4 regions of the Streptomyces sp. SD31 genome follow, and region 4 is predicted to be linked to each of the others. Evidence: riboswitches for the same ligand, from Rfam matches in the RefSeq annotation. Region 4 holds a riboswitch; each other region holds the start of a gene.
The links. Region 4 has a riboswitch for cyclic di-AMP ahead of ACTMVF_RS06675 (transglycosylase family protein). Riboswitches for the same ligand answer to the same signal wherever they lie in the genome.

Region 1 (2,191 bases), on a different contig from region 4:
CCTCCCGGCCGGCGCCCTGCGCGCGGCTGATCCTGGAAGCGGGGGTGCGGCGGGTGGTGACGGCTTGGCGGGAGCCGGACACGTTCGTGGTGGGCGCCGACGGGAGCGGGCTGCTGGCGGGGGAGGGGGTGGATGTCCTGGTCATGCCGGAGTACGAGAATCGGGCAAAAGCCCCGAATGGTCACCTGCTGCCGTGGCGCCGGTAAAGGCGTGTGCTTTCTGTCCTGCGGATGGCGTACTATTGAGTCATCGCCGCGGGGTGGAGCAGCTCGGTAGCTCGCTGGGCTCATAACCCAGAGGTCGCAGGTTCAAATCCTGTCCCCGCTACTGAAAGCTCAGGGCCGGAACCAATTGGTTCCGGCCCTGAGTGTTTTCTCGACGATTTTCCGACTCGCTTCCCGCCCCCCACTTCGGCAGCAGCCCTGGTGAGGTGGGATGAACGGCGGATCTCGTACGCGCGCCGGTCCGTCCGGCTGCTCTGCGTCCTGCGGGGCGGCATGGCGCACGACCTGGCTCTCATGGCCGTACGACGGCCTTGATCGTTGTCACCGGATGTGATCGGCTGACTGCCCTCCGCATAACAACTGACATACCGTCAATACCTGTGTGGTTCCTGAGTCCCGGCCAACTCGCCCGATTTAGGCCGCTCATGACCCGTAAGTCCGGGCGAAATTAGTTAATGATCAAGTGGAACAGCTTGGAATCCGCACCCCGCGTCTATTAACGTTCGATAACGCAGCGCGGTCGTCCCAGCCGTCACAAGAGGCGGCTCCGTGCGCACGCGCCGAATCCCGCAAGGGAACCGGGGAACCACCACCTTGGGGTGAATCGCATGGATGCCGCCGTGAACTCACGGCCGGTATACGCGCGTAGGAGACCTTCCTGCTCCGAACCCGTCAGCTAACCCGGTAGGCGAGAAGGAAGGAAAGGAGCACGCCCACGTGGCGTCCAACAGGCCTGCCCAGCAAGCCCCGTTCGTGCCGAGCCAACGCGGTACCGACAGCTTCGGCTACGACCGCTACCGCACCGACGAGGGCCCGTTGGAGGAGTGGAACCCCACTGCGGAATCCATTCGTCCCGTACGCGGCAGGCATCGCGTCTCCAAGCAGCGCGGCGGGGGACTCGCCCGCAGCTCCACGGTTCTCGGCGTCGGTGTCATAGCCGCCGTCGGCGCGGGCGGCATGGCCAGCGCGAACAGCGGCAAGCCGCCGGTCGCCATCACCATGCCGGACCTGCCGCTGATCTCCGACGACTCCGCCGAGCCCGCCGAGGACACGGCCACCGCCCTCAGCACCATGGGCACGGCGACCGAGGAGACCGCGCAGGGCACCACCGACGCCGGCGAGGCGCTGCGCAGCCGGATCATCGCGCAGGCCGAGCTGCAGCAGGACCAGATCGACGACAAGGCCGCCGCGGCCGCCGTCGCCGCCGCCGAGAAGGAGGCCGCCGCCGCGGCCGCCAAGGCGGAGAAGGAAGCCGAGGCCAAGGCCGCCGCCGCGAAGGCCAAGGCCGAGGAGGAGGCCCGCAAGAAGGCCGAGGCCGAGCGCCTCGCCGAGCTGGCCAAGCAGTTCACGCTGCCGACCTCCTCGTACACCATCACCTCGACCTTCGGTCAGGCCGGCGCCTACTGGTCCTCCGGCTACCACACGGGCCTCGACTTCGCCGCCCCCACCGGCACGCTGATCAAGGCGGTTCACTCCGGCACGATCACCTTCGCCGGCTGGGACGGGTCGTACGGCTACAAGACGGTGCTCACCCTCGACGACGGCACCGAGCTCTGGTACGCGCACCAGTCCTCGATCAGCGTGAGCGTCGGCCAGAAGGTCAACACGGGCGACGTCATCGGACGCGTGGGCGCCACGGGCAACGTGACCGGTGCGCACCTGCACCTGGAGGTGCACCCCGACGGCAGCACGAGCGGCATCGACCCGCTGGTGTGGCTGCGCGGCAAGGGGCTCACGCCCTGAGGTTCCCCCACGTCTGATCCCCGGCGGTCCTGACGGCAACCCCCGACGTCAGGGCTGCCGGTTTCCGGAGCGCCGGGGTCCGCTTGTTTACGGGAACTTTGCGGCGGGCGTGGAAGAGCGCCCTCCGCCAAGGGCGTTGATATGGAGCATGACTGCTTCCCTGCGCAAGCTCGGCTCCTCCGACCTAGAGGTCTTCCCGCTCTCCCTCGGCGGCAACGTCTTCG
Region 2 (2,191 bases), on a different contig from region 4:
GACGGCGTCGACGGGCTCACGCTCATCGAACCCGGGTACCTGATGCCCCACCCCACCCTGCCCGCCGTACGCGTCCGGCACCGCGACGACCTGTGGTGCGAGCCGATCAGCAAGGTGCTGCTACGGCATCCCACCCTGTCCGACGACGAGTTGGCGGCGACGGCGCGCGCGGTGGTCGGTTCTCTCGCCACGGTCACCATGTCGGGGCCCGGCACCGTCGAACTCCAGCCATGCGGCGTCACCAAGGCGACCGGTCTGGCGCTCGCCGCCGAGCATCTCGGTCTCGGCGCGCACCAGACCATCGCCTTCGGTGACATGCCCAACGACATCCCGATGTTCGACTGGGCCGCCCGCGGCGTCGCGATGGCCAACGCGCACCCCGAACTCAAGGCGGTCGCCGACGAGATCACCCTCTCGAACGAGGACGACGGCATTGCCGTCGTCCTCGAGAGGCTGTTCACGGGGATCTTGACCGATATCGCCCAGTGAGGGTCTTCAGCGAGAGCTCTTAGTAAGGGCCGTTCACGTTGTCGATCGAGCCGTACCGCGCGGCCGCGTAGTTGCACGCGGCCGTGATGTTCGCGACCGGATCGAAGGGGTCGTAGACCGTCCCCGGGACGTGGTAGGCCGCGAAGGTGGGGTCGATGACCTGCAGGAGGCCCTTGGACGGCGTGCCCGCCGCCGCGTTGGAGTCCCAGTTGTTGATGGCGGCCGGGTTGCCCGACGACTCGCGCATCACGTTGCGGTAAATGCCGTCGTACGACCCGGGGATTCCGTTTTGCGCCATGATGTCCAGCGCGTTGCGGATCCAGCCGTCGAGGTTGTCCGGGTACGACTTCACGGAGGCCGTGGTGGCGTGGGCGACGGCGGACTTCTTGGCCGGTGCGGACGTCTTCTCGGCCTTCTTGCTCGCCGTGGCGGCCTTCGTCGCCCGGACCTTCAGGTCGACGCCCGGGTGGATCAGCCGGGGGTTGTCGCCGATGGACTTGCGGTTGTCCTTGTAGAGCTGCCGCCAGCCACCCTGCGCGTCGTACCGGTCCGCGATGCCGTAGAGCGTGTCGCCCTTCTTCGTGGTGTACGTGACGGACTTGGCCTTCGCTGCGGATGGCGCGGACTGTGGTGCCGACTGCGCGACGGCGGGGGCCTGGGCCGGCTGTGCGGCGCTCGCGGTGGTCGCGCTCAGGAGCGGGAGCGCGAGGGCTGCGGTACCGGTTCCGGCTGCGACGACGTGGCGGGTGAGCGGGTTGGTTCTGGGGCGGCGGTGCTTGCCTCGGGCCATGGCGCTGTTCCTCTCCGACGCCTGCGAGGTGAGCTGTCGGGTTCGGGCGGGAGATGCCCGGCCGCGCCGCCGTGCGGTAGCGCGAACTTCACCCCGAGCCGGTTCGGTGCGCCATCAAGGCGTCCGGTCCGGCGACTTACCTGGGTCCCCCGCTCCTGCCGTGCGTGAGTGAGTGCGTGGGTGGGTGGCTCGGGCGGCGGCAGGATTCGGCGTCCGCCCGACTGAGCGGGAACGTATGCGAGAGCACACGCCCGGAACAAGTGCCATGGTCACCTGTCATGCCGGTTGACCATGGTCTGATGCGTATGGGGTGCTTGATCCTTTGCGGTTGCCAAGCCTCAACTTGCGCTTGACGCAAGGAAGGAAGGGGGTGGGTCCGGTGGGGCGTGCGACTGGGTGCGAGTGACCCAATTCACTGGCGTCCACAAGAGCGGCAAATCGGGCAATGGCTCCAACTCGTCGTCAACCGGCCGTCCGTTGGGTCTGTTTCTCCCATGTCCGGTGGAATAGCACCTCTTCGTCCTTCGCGCAGATGGCCTCGTTGAAGGTGATGAAATGCCCCTTTTCGCAGCTGATCTGCGAGCACGTCCGCACTGTCACGTTCCATGCCGTCTTCGGGCGGTGCAACCGGATCGACCAGTCCGAGCGGGTACGGGCCGACAACCCGAGCGAGTACGGGCCGACAAGAGGTACGACTCGTCGATGGTGTACGTCTCCAGCGCGTCCTCGGTGAACTCCAGGCCGTCGGGGTACACGCGCGTGCCGCCGTACCGGGGGTCGACCTCCAGGCGCCACTCGCCCTTGGCGACGTCCCGCACGACGAGCCGCTCGGGGCGCGGTTCGTCCAGCGTGATGGGGGAGTTCACGCCGAGCGGCTCCGCCTGCTCCGGTTCCTCGAAGGTGATCACCGTG
Region 3 (2,191 bases), on a different contig from region 4:
GAACCCGACCGGGACATCTCGCTGTACATCAACTCGCCCGGCGGCTCGTTCAGCGCCATGACGGCGATCTACGACACGATGCAGTACGTCACCTGCGACGTGGAGACGATCTGCCTGGGCCAGGCCGGTTCCGCCGCCGCGGTGCTGCTGGCCGGGGGCACGCCGGGGAAGCGGTTCGCGCTGCCGGGTGCCCGCATGGTGATCCACCAGCCGGCGCTGCCCGAGCCGGTCGAGGGCCAGGCGAGCGATCTCGCCATCCAGGCCGACGAGCTGACGCGCATTCGGACCCGCCTCGAGGAACTGCTCGTCCGGCACACCGGGCGCAGCCACGAGCAGGTCAGCGCCGACATCGAGCGGGACAAGATCCTGGACGCGCAGGGCGCCGTGGAGTACGGCCTGGTGGACCGGATCATCCCCAGCCGCAAGGCCACCCTCGCCCCGCCCACGGGGCGGTGATCGACCGGTGCTTCCACCCGAGTTGCCGCCGCTGCCCGCACTGACGCGTGCGGAGGGGGAGTTGATCGACCGTTATCTCGATGTGGTGGACCTGCTCGGCCGGATCAACCCGACGCGGCACGGAGACACCTACCGCGGACTGCGCGCCGCCCAGGCGCTCGTCGGCAAGGCGACCGAGCTGCGGGACGCGCTGGCGCTGATGCACCAGCGGGGCGAGACCGAGCTGCACTCCCCCACGCTGGCGCGTGCGCTGCGCGTGCTGGACGGGGAACGCCGCACGGCCCGCGTCAGGGTGTTGCCGCGCTCCGACAGTTGACGACTCGTACAGAACGATTCCGGACGCCTCGGCCCACGAGCGAGGCGTCCGGATGGACGTCGAAACGAACCAAAAGGCTTACCCACTTTCGGCGTAGCAACCTGCCCTTTTACGCGCCCTTCAGGTTGCGCAACAGGCATGACCCCAAAGCGGAATGGGACGCTCCATCGCTGGTCCGGGGCTCGTCGAGTACCTGGACACCCGGTCGAACACGGGGGTGTCCACCCGAACGGGCGAGTGGTGAGTAACGCCACAAATCCCCGGTTCCGTTGGGTTTTTCGTTCATCCGTGCGTCAAGATCCCTGTCTGACGACAAGCCCCCGCCACAGCGGCGGGGCGGTCCGGGCGGACGCCGAGTCCTGCCGCCGCCCGGATGACCGGTCGACAGGAGTGGATCGGCAGGAGTGGAGGACCCGAGCAAGACGGGTCGCCGGAGCGGACGTTCGTTCGATCCGAGCAACCCTTGGGGTGAAGCCGCGGCAACGCGGCCGGGCAACTTCGCCAGCCCGAATCCGACAGGTCATCCTTCACAGGCGGCTGACGAAGGGTTGCGCATGACTGCGCTCAATCGTGTCCCGTCGCTCATGGCCCGAGCCGGTACGGCCTCGGCTCTCACCATCGCCGCAGTGGGCGGCTCGATCGTGGCGCCCGGCTTCGCCTCGGAGGCCGAAGCCGCCACGCCGGCGACCAAGGCACTTCAGATCGCGGCCTCCAAAAAGGGCTCCCCGTACAAGTGGGGCGCCACAGGTCCGCACAGGTTCGACTGCTCCGGGCTCACGCTGTACTCGTACAAGAAGGCCGGCAAGAAGCTGCCCCGTACGGCGGCCCAGCAGTACAACAAGACCCGCCACATCTCCGCCGGCAACCGCAAGGCCGGAGACCTGGTGTTCTTCCACTCGGGGTCGAACGTCTACCACGTCGGCATCTACGCCGGGAAGGGAAAGATCTGGCACTCCCCCAAGAGCGGGGACGTCGTGCGGCTGCAGAAGATCTGGACCAGGAGCGTTTGGTACGGCCGGGTCAAGTGACCTTCCCGGGGGCGGTGACGGCAGCCTGACGCGCTGTCACCGCCCCCGGGCACCGGATGGAGGGCCAGTCGCCGGAAAGGGCGTCAGACGGCCACCAGGGGCCCTGCGAGGAGTGCCACGCCGAAGGCCGTCAGCGCGGCGCCGGTGACGGTCGTGACCGCCCGGGCGACGCGAGGTCGGCGCAGCCACCTGCCGAGCCGGTCCACCAGCAGGGCGACGACCTGGAACCAGACGAGCGCGATCGCGAGCACGATCAGCGCGAGCAGCAGCGTCCGGGGCAGCGCCGGGGCGCCCGCCGGCACGAACTGCGGCAGCACGCTGAGGAACGTGAGCGACGCCTTCGGATTGAGGGCGTTGGTGACGAAGCCCTGCCGCAGCGGTCGCGCGGTGG
Region 4 (2,191 bases):
CGAGTTCGTCGGGCTCATCGGACTCGTCCGATGCGACGAACCCGTCCGGTGACTCCTCGAATTCCTCCGACTCCTCGAACTCGCCGAGCGGCTCTCCCGACACCTCGTCCGAATCATCCCAGGATTCCGCCCCTTCCTCCTCTTCGCCCTCTTCATCCTCTACGACGGACAACTCCTCGAAGTCCGATACGTCCGCCGACACGGGCGCCTCACAGTCGCCCGATGGCTCACCCGTAGAGACGTCCAAGGGCGACAATCGGGACAACTCGGAGCAGGGAGAGGGCTCCCGGAGTCTCGTCGACACCGGAGCCATCGACTCCGAAGCGACCGGCTCCGGGCGTCATCGTGGCCCCAGTGCCGACGAGAGCGAGGCGACCGAGAGCGCCGTCAAGTCCTCCGGCCGCCATGCCTCGTACACCGTGCGCGCCGGCGACACTCTCGCCTCCATCGCCGACTCCCTTGACCTCGACGGCGGATGGTCCGCGCTGTATGACGCGAACAAGCGGGCCATCGGTACTGACGCGAACCACATCTTCCCCGGTCAGACCCTGGAAGTCCCCACCGAATAGGGGGCGAACGGGGTGAAAAACAGCCGGAGTTCGCGTCATGATTTCGCACTGAATGTCCGCTTTGAATGCAGTGAGAGATAGATCTCAGAAGCCCTGATCGTCTTTGAAATTCCGCGAATCGCGTGGCTACGGTCATGACCGCTCGTCACCACGAGCCCCGGCTGCCGCAACGCCGAATCCTGCCAGCGGCCGTACGGGAACAGTCGTCGCGTCAAGCGCCGTAGGCAGGAGCGGGGGACCCAAGGTAAGCGCCGGGTCCGGCAGTTGAGGCCCTTCGGGGCCGCACGGCCGGAGTCGGCTAGGGGTGAAGCCGCGCAGCGGGAGCCGAAAGGCGACCGTGCGCGGCCGGGCAACTCAACCGGCCCGAACCCGACAGCTCACCTCGCAGGCGTCGGTGAGGGGATCTCTCCATGCTGTTTTCCAGCAAGGGCAAGCACCGTCGTCCGTCCAAGGCCGCTCGCGCCATAGCCGTCGTCGGCGTCACCGGCGCCGCCGCCGTCGCCGCCCCGCTGATGGCGGCCGGCAGCGCCTCCGCCGCCACCGCCTCCGAGTGGGACGCCGTCGCCCAGTGCGAGTCCGGCGGCAACTGGTCGATCAACACCGGCAACGGCTACTACGGCGGTCTGCAGTTCTCCGCCTCCACGTGGGCCGCGTACGGCGGCACGGCGTACGCCTCCACCGCCGACCAGGCCACCAAGGCCCAGCAGATCGAGATCGCCGAGAAGGTCCTCGCGGGCCAGGGCAAGGGTGCCTGGCCGCACTGCGGCACCGGCCTGTCGAGCGCCGCCTACAACGGCTCCGGCTCCTCGTCGAGCGGTTCCTCGCAGAGCAGCGAGAGCACCACCCGCTCCACCGAGGAGCAGTCGGCCTCCCGCTCCAGCGAGCGTCCGGCCGCCAAGAAGAGCACCAAGACCGTCACCACCCCGACCGGCAAGAAGGTCAAGAAGGGTGACGGCGAGTACAAGGTCGTCAAGGGCGACACCCTCAGCTCGATCGCCGCGGAGCACGACGTCAAGGGCGGCTGGGAGAAGCTCTTCCAGCTGAACAAGGACATCGTCGAGGACGCGAACCTGATCTACCCGGGTCAGCAGCTGCACCTGAAGTAATACGAGGGCGGCAGCTGAACCACAGGGCCCTCACATCCGTGGACCTCATAGCGAAGACCTCGTGAGGGTCACCCCCGTCCCCCACGGGCTCCCCGCTCCGGTGCGTGTTCCCCCGTACGCACCGGGGCGGGGCTTTTCTTTTCCCGTATGTCACCCACCTTTTGTTCCCCCTCTTTGTTCCCGCCCTTTGTTCCGGTAGGGAACAATGGGTACGGTTCGGTTCTGTCCACGGGACGGTCGGTCGGCTGCCGAGGTCCCCGAGGCGGTTAGGCTCTAGTCGCAAGGCTCACAGCCCCGCACTACCAGCGTCACATCCACGAAGGAGATGCTCGTGCCGTCCATCGACGTCGTCGTAGCCCGGGAAATCCTCGACTCGCGAGGCAACCCCACCGTCGAGGTCGAGGTCGGCCTCGACGACGGCAGCACGGGTCGTGCCGCCGTTCCGTCCGGCGCCTCCACCGGCGCCTTCGAGGCCATCGAGCTTCGCGACGGCGACCAGAACCGCTACCTCGGCAA

Region 1: another riboswitch for cyclic di-AMP. It lies ahead of ACTMVF_RS00070 (M23 family metallopeptidase); the one in region 4 lies ahead of ACTMVF_RS06675 (transglycosylase family protein).
Region 2: another riboswitch for cyclic di-AMP. It lies ahead of ACTMVF_RS33215 (LysM peptidoglycan-binding domain-containing protein); the one in region 4 lies ahead of ACTMVF_RS06675 (transglycosylase family protein).
Region 3: another riboswitch for cyclic di-AMP. It lies ahead of ACTMVF_RS32270 (C40 family peptidase); the one in region 4 lies ahead of ACTMVF_RS06675 (transglycosylase family protein).

The regions. Positions count from the first base shown of each region.
Region 1 is NZ_JBQHCX010000001.1:22,233-24,423, reverse strand. Features, by position in the region: gene ACTMVF_RS00080 (dihydrofolate reductase family protein) at 1-206, shown strand, start outside; tRNA gene ACTMVF_RS00075 (tRNA-Met) at 254-327, shown strand; cyclic di-AMP (ydaO/yuaA leader) riboswitch at 773-930, shown strand; gene ACTMVF_RS00070 (M23 family metallopeptidase) at 942-1,967, shown strand; gene ACTMVF_RS00065 (aldo/keto reductase) at 2,116-2,191, shown strand, end outside.
Region 2 is NZ_JBQHCX010000018.1:137,263-139,453, forward strand. Features, by position in the region: gene ACTMVF_RS33210 (HAD family hydrolase) at 1-489, shown strand, start outside; gene ACTMVF_RS33215 (LysM peptidoglycan-binding domain-containing protein) at 509-1,279, opposite strand; cyclic di-AMP (ydaO/yuaA leader) riboswitch at 1,285-1,460, opposite strand; gene ACTMVF_RS33220 (CocE/NonD family hydrolase C-terminal non-catalytic domain-containing protein) at 1,876-2,191, opposite strand, start outside.
Region 3 is NZ_JBQHCX010000017.1:196,443-198,633, reverse strand. Features, by position in the region: gene ACTMVF_RS32280 (ATP-dependent Clp protease proteolytic subunit) at 1-456, shown strand, start outside; gene ACTMVF_RS32275 (hypothetical protein) at 464-772, shown strand; cyclic di-AMP (ydaO/yuaA leader) riboswitch at 1,191-1,323, shown strand; gene ACTMVF_RS32270 (C40 family peptidase) at 1,327-1,800, shown strand; gene ACTMVF_RS32265 (LysE family translocator) at 1,884-2,191, opposite strand, start outside.
Region 4 is NZ_JBQHCX010000002.1:597,507-599,697, reverse strand. Features, by position in the region: gene ACTMVF_RS06680 (transglycosylase family protein) at 1-569, shown strand, start outside; cyclic di-AMP (ydaO/yuaA leader) riboswitch at 776-975, shown strand; gene ACTMVF_RS06675 (transglycosylase family protein) at 980-1,675, shown strand; gene eno (phosphopyruvate hydratase) at 2,007-2,191, shown strand, end outside.